Regions from separate parts of the Xanthomonas hortorum pv. pelargonii genome, predicted to be linked through region 2. Evidence: predicted binding sites of a transcription regulator. Region 2 holds the regulator's gene; the other holds the start of a gene.

Region 1 (7,325 bases), 1.7 Mb from region 2:
ACGGACGTACTTGCGGCGTGTCCCGCGATGGTGGGCGGGCAAGGACCCTGCAGCCAAGCCGAAGATCTGCCGCTCTACGACTGACAGAAACGCAGCTAGTCGAGGGCTCGGCATCCTCACCAGAACGTTAGTCGGTCACTGGCTGAAACGCTGTCCGTCGCACACCCTCTTACTTGCGTGCCGCCTCGCTGGCGTCGCGGGTGGCGCGGAACTCCGAGTCGTTGCTCCAGTTGGGCCACTGGCGCGAATCGGCCAGCTGCTGGCCCAGCGCGTAGAGCACGCCCAGATCGCGCGCGGCACCGGCGAAGGTCCAGTCCGGCTTCCACTCGTCGCCCTGCTGGTGATAGCGCTTGGCGGTGTAATCGTCGGAGGCGGCCTTGCCTGCGGCCACGCCGCCCACTTCCCAGTCCTGCCCGGAGGCATACGACAGCGCCGGCACGCCGCGCTTGGCGAAGGAGAAATGATCGGAGCGGAAGAAATACCCCGCCTGCGGCTTGGGATCGGGCGTGTAGCGCAACTTCCACTGGCCGGCCACGCTCTTGAGCTGGTCGAGCAATTCCAGCTTGGCGGTGCCGTAGATGCCGAAATCGCGCGCCGGCACGAACGGGTTCATGCCATCCATGTTGATCACCGCCACCGTGGTGTCCAGCGGATACAGCGGCTTGGAGGCGTAGAACTCCGAACCCAGCAAGCCCTTTTCTTCGGCGGTCACCGCCAGGAATACCACCGAGCGCTCCGGCTTGGGCCCGGCGGCAAAACCGCGTGCCAGTTCCAGCAACGCCGCAGTGCCGCTGGCGTTATCCAGCGCACCGTTGAAGATGGTGTCGCCGCGTGCGTCCGGCTTGCCCACGCCGATGTGGTCCCAATGCGCGCTGTAGATCAGCGTCTCGTCGGGGCGTTTGCTGCCTTCCAGGCGCGCGACCACGTTGTGCGAGGTGATCACGTCGGACTTGACCTGATAGCTGGCGCTCAGGCCCTGGCCCTTGAGCTCGACCGGCTTGAAGCCGCGCGTCTGCGCCTGCTTCTTCAAGGTGTCGAAATCCAGCCCGGCATGCTTGAACAACTCGCTGGCCAGATCGCGCTGGATCCAGCCTTCCAGGGTGGGATGGGCGGCGCGCGGGTTGTCGCGCACTACATCGAACATGGTGTTGGTGTTGGAGCTGGCCACCGTGTCCCAGCCGTAAGAGGCCGGCGCGGTTTCGTGCACCACCAGCACACCGAGCGCGCCCTGACGCGCGCCTTCTTCGTACTTGTAGGTCCAGCGGCCGTAGTAGGTCATGCCGGCACCGTCGAAGGCGCCCTTGCCGGTTTCGAAATCCGGGTCGTTGATCAGCACCACTGCGATCTTGCCCTTCAGATGCACGCCCTTGAAGTCGTCCCAGTCGCGCTCCGGCGCCTTGACCCCGTAGCCGACGAACACCAGCGGTGCGTTGGCGATGTCGACGGTGGATGACCCATCCAGCGCAGCACGGATGGCGATCTGCTTGCCCTGGGTCAGGGTTTGCGGCTTGCCGGCATTCTGCAAAGCGATGGTCGGTGTACCGACGATATCGGCGCGGCGTAGCGGCACCGCCTGGGTCCATGCGCGCTTGCCATCGGTGAGATCACCGCCCGGCTGCAGACCGGCGGCAGCGAACTGCTTGCTCCAGTAGGCAATGGTTTTTTCTTCGCCGGCGGTGGCCGGGCCGCGGCCTTCGTAGGCGTCGGAGGCCAGTTCCTTGACGTCGCGCGAGATGCGCGTGCCATCGAAGGTGGGGGTCGCTGCCATGACTGCAGTCGAGACCGCCATGGCCAGCATTCCCATCGCAAGTCGCTCGATCACGGCTCGCTTCGTCACAACTTGCTTCATCACAGCTCGCTTCACTGCAGCACCGAGGTGTTGTCCAGACAGCCCTGGAGTGTAGCCACTGCGGCGTTTGACCGGGTGTGTGCATTGGCAGTGCAGCTGCATCACCCAACGCGGTACTGCGTTGCCATCCATGGACGACGCCACTCAGAACAGATCGACGCTGCCCACCTGCTGGGTGAGATGCTGCATCTGCCCGCTGGCGACCAACTCGGCGTAGACCTCGGCGCGGTTGCGGCCGTGCTGCTTGGCCCAGTACAGCGCCTTGTCGGCTTCGTCCATCATCTGGCTGATCAAGCGGCCATCGGTCAATTGAACGATGCCGGTGCTGAGCGTGACCTTGCCCACTTGCGGGAAGGCGTACTCGGCCACTGCCAGCCGGAAGCGCTCGAACAGGCTCACCGCCGTATCGCGATCCACCCCGCGCAGCACGATCACGAACTCCTCGCCGCCGAAGCGGAACAGCAGGTCGTCCTGACGGAACGCGCGCTGCATCAGCTGGGCGACCAGCAGCAACACCTCGTCACCGTACAGATGGCCGAAGCTGTCGTTGACGCGCTTGAAGTGATCGATATCCACGATCCCCAGCCACACGCTCTCGCCTGCCAACGCGTCTGCCGCACCGCCTGCGAACAGCCGCAGGATCACATCGTCGAAGGTCTTGCGGTTACGCAGCCCGGTCAGCGCATCGCGCTGGGCATCGTCGAGCAGGCTGCGGTAATTCTGGAAGAAGCGCGCAAAGCCCTGCAGCATCGCCTGCTCGGCGATGCCGGGAACGCGCGAACCACCCACCCGCAGGCACGTGCGGATGCCGCGCGCTTCCATCATCGGGTAGACCAGCAGTGCACGGCCGTCTTCCTCCAGCTGCACCACATCGCCCGCCCCGCGTGCGTCGGCAAGCTGCGCACGCAGCTGCGCGTCGCGGATCTCGGCCACCGTCAACGACAGCCGGCCGTCCTCGCGCAGCCGGGTTTCGGCCATGGTGCGGCCGTCCGGAGCGATGCGCAGCGGTGAGAGTTCTTCAGCTGCACAGACCTCGCGCACGGTGCGTAGCAGGCTCAGATCGAGCAGATCGGCATCGCGAATGGCGGTCAGGTCCACCATCCGTTCCAGCAGCGGTTCGTTGGTCATCGCCGCGCCATCCCGTGCACGGACGCGGGCCCGTAGCACCGCTGGCGGCACGCAGGCAGACATCTCGGGCTGGAACGCACTGGCATCACGACGATCACCGGCAATCTTTGATGTCGGTTCATCGGCGCTATTCAGGCGAACTTGAGGCCGCCACCCGGACACGCTCAGCGTGCGGCCAGCCAGCCCGGGGGCTGTGTGCGTGCCGGCCGCCTGCGTGTCGGCTATGTGCGGCTAGGCCGAATGCGCCCACCCGCCCTGCCGTGCTCAGGGCAGCGAAGATTCCAGCGCGTCTTCGCCCAGTGCGTGCGCCTGCATCAGCCGCCGGCTGCTGGCGTTCAAGCCTGTGACCTGCACCTCCAGGCCATGGTGACGCAGCCGCTGCACCACCTTGTCCAGCGCCGCCACCGCGGTGATATCCCAGAAATGCGCGCGGCTTACGTCGATCAGCACCGTGCGGCCCGGGACCTGGCGTGCATCGAAGGCATCGATGAACACGTCGGCCGAGGCGAAGAACACCTGCCCGCGCACGCTGTAGGTGCGCACGCCATTGTCGTCGCTGTGGCCGATCTGCAGCAGCCCGGCCACCTTGAAAGTGAAGAACACCCCGCTCAACACCACACCCACCGCCACACCCGCAGCAAGGTTGTGGGTGAGCAGGGTCACCGCCACGGTGGCCAGCATCACCACGCTGGAGGTGCGCGGATGGGTCACCACGGTGCGCAGCGAGCGCCAATCGAAGGTCTCGGCCGAGACCATCACCATGATCGCCACCAATGCCACCACTGGCACCTGCGAGACCCACGGCTTGAGCGCCACCATCAGGATCAGCAGAAACACGCCGGCAAACAACGTCGACAATCGCCCACGCCCGCCGTATTTCACGTTGCCCACGGTCTGCCCGATCATGCCGCAGCCGGCAATGCCGCCGAACAGGCTGGCGGCCGCATTGGCGATGCCCAGCCCGGTGCATTCGCGGTTCTTGTCGCTGGGTGTGTCGGTGAGTTCGTCGACTACGCGCGCGGTCATCAGCGATTCGAGCAGGCCTACCATCGCGATGGCCAGCGCCGGCAAGGCGATGATGCGCAAGGTTTCCAGCGTCAAGGACACCGACGGCCATTGCAGGAACGGCAGTGCGTTCGGCAGCTTGCCTAGATCGGCCACGGTCTTCAGCGGCAGATGCAAGGCCGTGCTTGCAACCGTCAGCAGCAGGATGCACAGCAACGGCGAGGGAATCGCCGAGACACCCGGCAGGCGCAGCCGCGGCAGGCCGTAGATGATCGCCAGGCCCACGCCCAACATCACCCAGGTAGTCAGATTGGCGCCATGCAGATGCGGCAGCTGCGCGGCGAAGATCAGCACCGCCAACGCATTGACGAAACCGGTGCGCACCGAGCTGCTGACAAAGCGCATCAGCACGCCCAGCCGCAGCAAGCCGAACAGGATCTGCACCGCACCGGCGAGCAGCCCGGCCGCCAGCAGATACGGCAACCCGTGCGTGGCCACCAGCGGTGCGGCCACCAGCGCCACCGAGCCGGCCGCAGCAGAAATCATCGCCGGGCGTCCACCGCAAAACGCAATCACGATTCCAATGACGAAGGACGCAAACAACCCCACCTGCGGATCCACGCCGGCCACGAACGCGAATGCGATCACTTCGGGAATCAGGGCAAATGTTGCGACCGCACCGGCCATCAGTTCGCGCGAGGGTGAGGCGCGCCATTGCGCCAGTTCGGCACGCAAGAAGGACATTGGGAAGACACTCCGGGGACAGAAAGGACAGCCTGCGGACACTGCGCAGCGGCAATAGTGTGCGGGAAAGCGACCCCCTGCGCGTGATCGGTGCGGCAATGCGCTTTTCTGTGGCTAGGGTCACGCCACATAAAACGGCCGCGGACCAAGATGCCACCCTCACCGCACCCGGGTGTCGGGTCGGTTTCCCAGGGAGATCACCATGTCCATTTTCAGGACTGCAAGCACGCTCGCACTGGCTACGGCGTTGGCGCTGGCCGCCGCACCGGCCTTCAGCTATTCCATCAGCAACAACAAGGTTGTCGACGACAAAGGCAAGGTGGTCCAGCTCAAGGGCGTCAACGTGTTCGGTTTCGAGACCGGCAACCATGTCATCCATGGTCTGTGGGCGCGCAACTGGAAGGACATGATCATCCAGATACAGGGCCTGGGCTTCAACGCCGTGCGCCTGCCGTTCTGCCCGGCCACGCTGCGTGCCACCACCATGCCCAGCAGTATCGACTATGGCCGTAATCCCGATCTGCAGGGCCTGACCTCGCTGCAGATCCTCGACAAGGTGATCAACGAATTCAACGCCCGCGGCATCTACGTGCTGCTGGATCATCACACGCCCGATTGCGGCGCCATTTCCGAGCTCTGGTACACCAGTTCCTATTCCGAAGCGCAATGGCTGGACGACCTGCGCTTTGTGGCCAACCGCTACAAGAACGTGCCCAGAGTGATCGGTGTGGATCTGAAGAACGAACCGCACGGCGCCGCCACCTGGGGCACCGGCAACGCGGCCACCGATTGGAACAAGGCCGCCGAGCGCGGTTCGGCCGCGGTGCTGGCCGTGGCGCCCAAGTGGATCATTGCGGTGGAAGGCATCACCGACAATCCGGTGTGCTCGACCAATGGCGGCATCTTCTGGGGCGGCAATCTGCAGCCGCTGGCTTGCACGCCGTTGAATATTCCAGCCAACCGCCTGTTGCTTGCACCGCATGTGTACGGGCCGGACGTGTTCGTGCAGTCGTACTTCAACGACAGCAACTTCCCCAACAACATGCCCGCGATCTGGGAGCGTCACTTCGGCCAGTTCGCCGGCACCCATGCATTGCTGCTGGGCGAGTTCGGCGGCAAGTACGGCGAAGGCGATGCGCGCGACAAGGTGTGGCAGGACGCATTGGTGAAGTACCTGCGCAGCAAGGGCATCAACGAAGGTTTCTACTGGTCGTGGAATCCCAACAGCGGCGACACCGGCGGCATCCTGCGCGACGACTGGACCAGCGTGCGCGAAGACAAGATGACCTTGTTGCGGACGTTGTGGGGCACGGTGAGCAGCACTACGCCGACGCCGACACCGACTCCTACACCGACTCCCACGCCAACCAACCCCGACGCCTACTCCGACACCGACTCCCACTGGCAGCTTCAGCACCAAGGTGATCGTGGACAGCAGCTGGAGCGGCGGCTCCTGCAATCGCGTGCAAGTCACCAACACCGGCACCGGTAGCGGCACCTGGTCGATCTCGCTGCCGGTCAGCGGCACCGTCAACAATGCCTGGAATGTCACCTGGTCGCAGAGCGGCAGCACGCTCAAGGCCAGCGGCGTGGACTTCAATCGCACCCTGGCAGCGGGCGCAACCGCTGAATTCGGTTTCTGCGCGGCCAGCTGAGTGCGGTGAGGCGGGCACGCAGCGCGTGTCCGCCGTTGCGCTACACGCTGCGGGCAGCTTGCAATGTAAGGACGCGGCGTCATGCATCGAGCGATGGATCGATGCCCGTCACCTGCATGTTCTTGTAGGAGCGCCCTCGGGCGCGATGAGGCGTTATCGATAACGCTTCATCGCGCCCGAGGGCGCTCCACGTTGTATCGGCAGCTATCGCATTGGTGCATGACCTGCGCCGCTCAAGCAGACGCGGCCGCAATCAGCATTCAACCCGGATGTGAATCAGCCGATATCCATGCCATAGCGCCCTGCGCGCGTTTTGGATGTCGTTGCCATGCCTGTTGTGTCGCTATTGCGTCGTCACGTTGCCAATCTCCCACTCACCCGCAAGTTCGTCCTGCTCTGCGCGCTACTGACCGTCGGTGTGATCCTGCTCGCGGTGGCTGCGGCGCGCCTGCAATATCTGGATCTGGTGGAGGCGCGCAAGCTCAGCGTCAAGACCGAGGTCGAGATGGGTCTCACCGTGATGCAGCACTATGCCGACAAGGTCAAAGCCGGCGAGTTGACGGTCGAACAGGCCAAGGCAGCGGCAAGTACAACGCTTGCCGACATGCGCACCAACGATGGCGTGGATTACTTTTTCATCGTCGATCCGCAGATGCGCATCCTGATGCATCCCAAGCGCGCCGTCGGCACCGACATGAGCGATTACAAGAGCGATGCCGGGCAGTACGTGTATCGCGACATCAAGACCGCGATCGAGCGTGGCGATGGCTTCAGCTATTACAACGCACCCAAGCCGGGTAAAAAAGAACAGCTGCCCAAGATCAGCTATGCCAAGACCTTTCCGGCCTGGAACTGGGTCTTGGTGATGGGTGTGTACGCCGAGGACATCCAGGTGCAGGCCTGGGGCTTCACGCGCACCTTGACGTTGATCGGCGGCGCGTTGG
Region 2 (7,325 bases):
CACGGCGTGCCGGTGGCCACTGCGGAAATCTATCCCGACCGCGAACTGGCGCTGGACCCGGGCGGTGCACTCGGCCAGCTCGACGGCATTCCCGGCAAGGACCCGGCATTCGGCCTGGACGCCACCTGGATCCAGCCGCATCAGCGCGCCTATGCCGAATCGATGGGCTACACCGTGGTCGACCCGGCCACCGTCATCGCCACCCACCTGTCGCACCTGATCCGCGAACACGCCCCGGAACTGCTCGGCCACGAGGAAGTGCAGCAACTGCTGGCGACCCTGGCCAAGACCGCGCCGAAGATGGTCGAAGACCTCACCCCCAAGGCGTTGCCGCTGTCGGTGGTGGTGCGGGTGCTGCAGAACCTGCTGATCGAACGCATCCCGGTACGCCAGCTGCGCAAGATCGTCGAAGCGCTGGTCGAACATGCCCCGCACAGCCAGGACCCCACCACCCTCACCGCTGCGGTACGCACCTCGCTGGGCCGCTTCATCGTGCAGGAAATCGCCGGCATGTCGGCCGAGCTGCCGGTCTACACACTGGCCCCGCAGCTGGAGCGCGTGCTGCAGGAATCCACCCACGGCAACGGCGTGGCGCTGGAACCCGGCCTGGCCGAGCGCCTGCACCAAAGCCTGGCCGATTGCGTCGGCAAGCAGGAAGCCCGCAACGAACCGGCCGTGGTGCTGGTACCCGGCCAGGTCCGCGCCGCACTGGCCCGCCTGGTCCGCCATAGCGTGCCGACCCTGTCGGTATTGGCGTATAGCGAAGTGCCGGAAGACAAGCGCCTGAAGCTGGTCGGCACGATCAGCTGAGGCTGACGCACCTCGTAGGAGCGCACCCGGGCGCGACGGGCTCTACCGGGACGGCCCGTCGCGCCCAAGGGCGCTCCTACGAAGCCACCCGCGCCCGGTCCTCGAGCTGCAGACAGGCAACCGACCACCGCGTCGGAAAGCCGCCACTCGTCCAAACCTCCAATCGATTGCACGACGCTGGCCGTTTCGAGGCTTTCCAGGCGCTCCAGGCTCAACCTCCCACCCGCCAGCCCATCCACTCACACAGTAGATGCCAACGCAGCGCGCCCCTAGAGAAAAGTCAATCAAACCAGTGACTTGAAATCTTGCAGCCGCGCCGATCGCACAGCTCCAGCCTGTCCCAACCCTCCAGATCCCCGCGCCGGAACCCCGGCACCGCGTTTTGGCACGCCGCGTGCATTAGCTCTGGCGAGACCGCAGTCAGCTTGATCGCTGCGGGGCGAGCAGCAGCACTTGGAACAACCGAACGGGACAGGCAACTCATGACGCTGGCAACACACCCACATTCATCGCGCACCCGTCCGGCGTCCGGCGGGTCCCGTTCCTGGAGGCACTTCGCATGAAAATCAAACGCTTCGTTGCCCCGGACATGCGCACCGCATTCCGCATGGTGCGTGAAGAACACGGCCCGGACGCAGTGATCCTGTCCAACCGCCGTACCGCCGAAGGCATCGAGATCGTCGCTGCCAGCAACTACGACGAAGAACTCGTGCAGCGCGCCCTGGAAACCGCGCGCTCCGAGACTCCGGCGGCTGCGGCACAGATCGAACAGGCGCCGGTCCAGCAGGCCCCGGCCAAGCCAGCCGCGCCGTTCCACGCCCCGCTGAAGCCGGCCGGCGACACCGGCAGCAACCAGCGTCAGCGCGTTGCCAGCGCCGCAGACGACATGATCGCCGCGATGGCGCTGCGCCAGCCGGTCAACGTGCCGCGCTCGGCGCCGGTCGCCGCACCGGTGCGCACTGCCGCCGCCCCGTCGGCCGCCGCCCAGGCACTGGCCCACGCCGTTGCGGTTGCCGCCGCACCGCGCCAGGAACATGCGCTGTCGGCAGTGCCGGAACAGCTGTTCGCCGACTTCCTGACCACCGCACCGGTACAGGCTCCAGTGCACGCTGCCCCGGTGCAGGCACGCACGCCGATCATGGCCGCCGCGCTCGCCACGCACGCCTCTTACGGGCAGGACGACGACGAGCAGGACGACGACGGCTTCGACATGGACGACGCGCTGCCGCAGATCCTGCCGCCGGCCGCGTTGCCGCCGCTGGTGGCCGCCCCGGTCGCCCTGGCTGCGGTGCCGGTCGCCGCCGCCCCGGTGCCGCAGAACGACGAAGAACTCAAGCAGCTGCGCGGTGAGCTGGCGCTGATGCGTCAGATGATCGAGCGCGAAATGAACCGTCTCACCGACGAGCGCCTGCGTGGCTCCCCGGTGCGTGCGCAGGCCCTGGAGCTGATGGACGACTACGGCTTCGATGCCGGTCTGATCCGCGATGTGGCCCTGCAGATCCCGGCCGATACCGAATTGCACCGCGGCCGCGGGCTGATGCTGGGCCTGCTGTCCAAGCGTCTGCCGGTGGCTCCGATCGACCCGCTGGAACGCGGCGGCGTGATCGCCCTGGTCGGCCCGACCGGTGCCGGCAAGACCACCACCATCGCCAAGCTCGCCCAGCGCTTCGCCGCCCAGCACGCCCCGCGCGACGTGGCCCTGGTCACCACCGACACCCAGCGCGTCGGCGGCCGCGAGCAGCTGCACAGCTACGGCCGTCAGCTCGGCATCGCGGTGCACGAGGCCGACAGCGCCGAGAGCCTGCTGGAACTGCTCGAGCGCCTGCGCGACTACAAGCTGGTGTTGATCGACACCGCTGGCATGGGCCAGCGCGACCGCGCCCTGGCCGCACAGCTGAACTGGCTGCGCGCCGCGCACCAGGTCACCTCGCTGCTGGTGCTGCCGGCCAACGCCCATTTTTCCGACCTCGACGAGGTCGTACGCCGCTTCGCCCACGCCAAACCCCAAGGCGTGGTGCTGACCAAACTCGACGAGACCGGCCGCTTCGGCAGCGCCTTGTCGGTGGTGGTCGACCACCAAATGCCCATCACCTGGGTGACTGACGGACAGCGGGTCCCCGACGACCTGCACCGCGCCAATGCCGCCAGTCTCGTTCTTCGCCTTGAAGATTTGCGGCGCGCTGCCGATAAGCCCTGTACTCCGGAGCACAACCATGCAGTCGCGTGAATACGCCAAGCTGACCAACGCCTTCCCCCTGACGGCGACCCGTCCCGAGCCCCTGGGCCCGGTGCGCACCATTGCCGTGACCGGTGGCAAGGGCGGCGTGGGTAAAACCAACATCTCCGCCAACCTGGCCGTGGCCCTTGCCGAGATGGGCAAGCGCACCCTGCTGCTGGACGCCGACCTTGGCCTGGCCAACCTGGACGTGGTCTTGGGACTCTCGCCCAAGTACACCCTGGCCGACCTGATCGCCGGCCGCTGCACGCTGGACGAAGTGATCATCGAAGGCCCCGGTGGCGTGTTGGTGGTCCCGGCCGCCTCCGGTCGCCGCCACATGGCCGAAATGGCTCCGGCCCAGCACATCGGCCTGGTCAACGTGTTCTCCGAACTGGAACGCGACCTGGACGTGATGGTCATCGACACCGCCGCCGGCATTACCGACAGCGTGCTGACCTTCTGCCAGGCCGCCCAGGACACCGTGGTGGTGGTCTGCGACGAACCGGCCTCGATCACCGACGCCTACGCGCTGATCAAGGTGCTCTCGCGCGAACGCGGCGTGGACCGTTTGCAGATCATCGCCAACATGGTGCGCGACCCCAACGAAGGCCGCCTGCTGTACGACAAGCTGTCGCGGGTCTGCGAAAAATTCCTCGGCGACGTGTCGCTGAACTACCTCGGCCACGTGCCCCAGGACGACTGGTTGCGTTTGTCGGTACAGCGCCAGCAACCGGTCATCAAGGCCTACCCCGCCAGCCCCTCGGCGCTGGCCATCGCAGAAATCGCGCGGCGTACCTCGCGCTGGCAGGCCCCCACCGTGCCACGCGGCAACGTCGAGTTCTTTGTCGAACGCATCATCCAACGGGGGGTCGCCGCATGAGCACCGCTACCGCAACCGCAACGACGGCCACCGCGCAGTACCGTGCAGTGCAACGCAACAACGCCAACGACATCGTCACCCAACACGCCGATCTGGTGCGCCGCATCGCCCACCATCTGGCCGCGCGCCTGCCGGCGAGCGTGGAAGTGGACGACCTGATCCAGGCCGGCATGATCGGCCTGATCGAAGCCTCGCGCAGTTACGACTCCGAGCAGGGCGCCTCGTTCGAAACCTATGCCTCGATCCGTATCCGCGGCTCGATGATCGACGAGATTCGCAGAGGCGACTGGGTGCCGCGTTCAGTCCACCGCCGTGCCCGCGACGCTGCCGCCGCCGTGCGCAAGATCGAACAGAACACCGGCCGCGCCGCCGCCGCCACCGAAGTGGCTGCCGCGATGGAAATGCCGTTGCCCGATTACCTGCGTCTGATGGAAGACGCCGCCCGCGGCCAGGTGCTGAGCCTGGAGTCGCGGATCGAAGATCACGGCGAGCTGGACACCACCGCCAAGGGTGGCCCCAACCCGCAGCAGATGATGGAGCGTGGCGAGTTCGGCCGCGAGCTGGGCAAGGCCATCGGCCAGTTGCCCGAGCGCGAGCAGCTGGTGCTGTCGCTGTACTACGAACAGGAATTGAACCTGAAGGAAATCGGCGCCGTGCTCGGTGTCAGCGAATCGCGCGTCTGCCAGATCCACGGCCAGGCCGTGGTGCGTCTGCGCGGCCGCCTCAAGGTCTTCGAACTGGCCGATGCCGGTGTCGAAATTGACGAATGATTTTTTCGCGTATTTTTTAGTGTTAGGAGCTTGATGTGAACAAGAACATGCGGATTTTGATCGTGGACGACTTCTCGACGATGCGACGTATCGTCAAGAATCTGTTGGGCGATCTTGGCTTCACCAATACCGCAGAGGCCGAAGACGGCAACAGCGCACTGGCTGCATTGCGGGCCGGCCCGTTCGATTTCGTGGTCACCGACTGGAACATGCCCGGCATGACCGGCATCGACCTGCTGCGCAACATCCGCGCCGACGCCAAGCTCAAGCACCTGCCGGTGATGATGGTGACCGCCGAAGCAAAGCGCGAGCAGATCATCGAAGCCGCCCAGTGCGGCGTGAATGGCTACATCATCAAGCCGTTCACCGCGCAGACGCTGGAAGAAAAGCTGGGCAAGGTGTTCGAACGTCTGGCGGCGACCGCCTGATGAACGCCACCGTGGAAACCAATGCCGAACGCGCTGCCTTGATCGACCGCCTGCAAGGCGCGCTCGATGCACTGGAAAGCGGTGACGAAGCCGCCTGGAAGCGCGAGGTCGACCACCTCGCCGCCTTGCGCACCCGTCCGATGATGCAGGGCCTGAGCCGGCTCGCACGCGAACTCGGTCAGGCGCTGGGCGAACTGCCCACCGTGCCCGAAGAAGCCGGCGAACTGGACGATGCGTGTTCGCGCCTGGACCACGTGGTGGAAATGACCGAAAAGGCCAGCCATCGCACGCTGGATCTGGTCGAAGAATGCCGTGAGCTGGCCAACCAGCTGCGCGACGGTGGTCTGAATCAGGACCAGGGCGCGCTGATGGACAAGATGCGCCACAACCTGACCGAACTGTCGCTGGCGCAAAGCTACCAGGACCTGAGCGGGCAGATCATCCGGCGCGTGGCCGGCATCGTGCGGCGCGTGCACGAAGGCTTCGGCGCACTCGGCCTGCCGCCAAAGAGCACCGAGCCGAAGAAAGACGACGGCGGTCTTGCCGGTCCTGCAGTCAAGGGCCTGGACCGTCACGCGGTGTCGCAGGACGACGCCGATGACCTGCTGTCCGGATTGGGGTTGTAACCATGAGTGCTGTTCCAGACGATATTGCTGCCGATTTCATCGTCGAGGCCCAGGAAATCCTGGATCGCCTCGGCGAACAGCTGGTCGCGCTGGAACAGGCACCGGACGAAGCCGACCAGCTCAACGCGGTGTTCCGCGGTTTCCACACGCTCAAGGGCGGCGCCGGCTTTCTGGCGATCAAGCCCATGGTGGAGCTGTGCCACGCCGCTGAAGAAACCCTCGGCATGGCGCGCTCCGGCCAGGCGGTGTTGCAGGCGCATCACTTCGATGCCGCGCAGCAGTCGCTGGATTATCTGCAGGCGATGCTCGATGCGATGGGCTCGGGCGAAACCGTGCCGCATGCGCCGGCCTCGCTGATCGCGCAGTTCGATGCCAAGAGCGGCCCGCCGGCGGTCAAGGCCGCGCCCAAGGCCGCATTGGCTGCGGTGGCCACACCTGCCCATGACGACGGCCACGTACCGGCGCCCGGCGCCAAGGCCGCGCCCAAAGCCGCCGCCAAGGGTGCCGAAGCCGAACAGACCGTGCGCGTGGACACCAAGCGCCTGGACGCCATCGTCAACCTGATCGGCGAACTGGTGCTCTCGCGCAATCGTCTCAAGACCCTGCGCACCCGCCTGCGCGACGAAGAACTCGATCGCGCGGTCAGCGTGCTGGATATCGCCACTGCCCGCCTGCAGACCGCGGTCATGCGCACCCGCATGCAGCCGGTCAGCAAGGTGTTCTCGCGCTTCCCCAAGGTGGCCCGCGATGTGGCGCGCACCTTGTCCAAGGAAGTGGAGCTGGAACTGATCGGCGCCGAGACAGAACTGGACCGTAATCTGGTCGAAGCCCTGGCCGATCCGCTGGTGCATCTGGTGCGCAACGCGATCGACCACGGCATCGAATCCCCTGCCCTGCGCGAAGCCACCGGCAAACCGCGCAGTGGTCATGTGCGCCTGTCCGCACAGCAGGAAGGCGACTACGTCAGTATCGAAATTCAGGACGACGGCGCCGGCATCGACCCCGAGCGCCTGCGCGAAATCGCCCGCAATAAAGGCCTGATCGACGCCGAAGCCGCTGCCCGTCTGAGCACCGACGAGTGCCTGCATCTGATCTTCATGCCGGGCTTTTCGACCAAGGCCGAGGTCACCGACATCTCCGGCCGTGGCGTGGGCATGGACGTGGTGCAATCGCGCATCCGCGAACTCAGCGGGCAGATCCAGATCCAGTCGGAACTGGGCCGCGGCAGCCGCTTCATGATCCGCGTGCCGCTGACCCTGGCGATCCTGCCGACCCTGCTGGTGCAGGCCGGCGAAGCCGTCTATGCACTACCGCTGGCCCGCGTGGTCGAAGTGCTGCACGCCCCGCAGACCTCGCTGGGCTGGTTCGACGGCCGCGCCGTGCTGGACCGCCGCTCGCACACCTTGCCGCTGATCGACCTGCGCCGCTGGCTCGGCGTCCCCGCCGAGCAACCGCCGCTACTGACCGTGGTGCTGCTGCAAGCCGGAGAAACCCGCTTCGGCCTCGTCGTGGATCAAGTGCGCGGCCGCGAGGAAGTGGTGATCAAACCGCTACCGCGCGCCTTGCGCGGCCTGCCCGGCTACGCCGGCGCAA

The links. Region 2 encodes FliA, which starts transcription of late flagellar genes. Its sites were predicted from a motif close to TAAAGTTTNNCNNNCNNNGGCCGATAA; they were not measured.
Region 1: NDY25_RS14500 (GGDEF domain-containing protein) is a predicted target of FliA. The motif match lies at 3,096-3,122, and genes of this name have one in related genera.

What each region holds. Positions count from the first base shown of each region.
Region 1 covers NZ_CP098604.1:3,312,205-3,319,529, reverse strand. Annotated here, with positions in the region: gene NDY25_RS14505 (M28 family metallopeptidase) at 170-1,819, opposite strand; gene NDY25_RS14500 (GGDEF domain-containing protein) at 1,994-2,977, opposite strand; gene NDY25_RS14495 (SulP family inorganic anion transporter) at 3,242-4,726, opposite strand; partial or broken gene NDY25_RS14490 (cellulase family glycosylhydrolase) at 4,929-6,381, shown strand; gene NDY25_RS14485 (methyl-accepting chemotaxis protein) at 6,728-7,325, shown strand, end outside.
Region 2 covers NZ_CP098604.1:5,002,792-5,010,116, reverse strand. Annotated here, with positions in the region: gene flhA (flagellar biosynthesis protein FlhA) at 1-810, shown strand, start outside; gene flhF (flagellar biosynthesis GTPase FlhF) at 1,370-3,037, shown strand; gene NDY25_RS21350 (MinD/ParA family protein) at 3,024-3,908, shown strand; gene NDY25_RS21345 (RNA polymerase sigma factor FliA) at 3,905-4,678, shown strand; gene cheY (chemotaxis response regulator CheY) at 4,714-5,106, shown strand; gene NDY25_RS21335 (protein phosphatase CheZ) at 5,106-5,732, shown strand; gene NDY25_RS21330 (chemotaxis protein CheA) at 5,735-7,325, shown strand, end outside.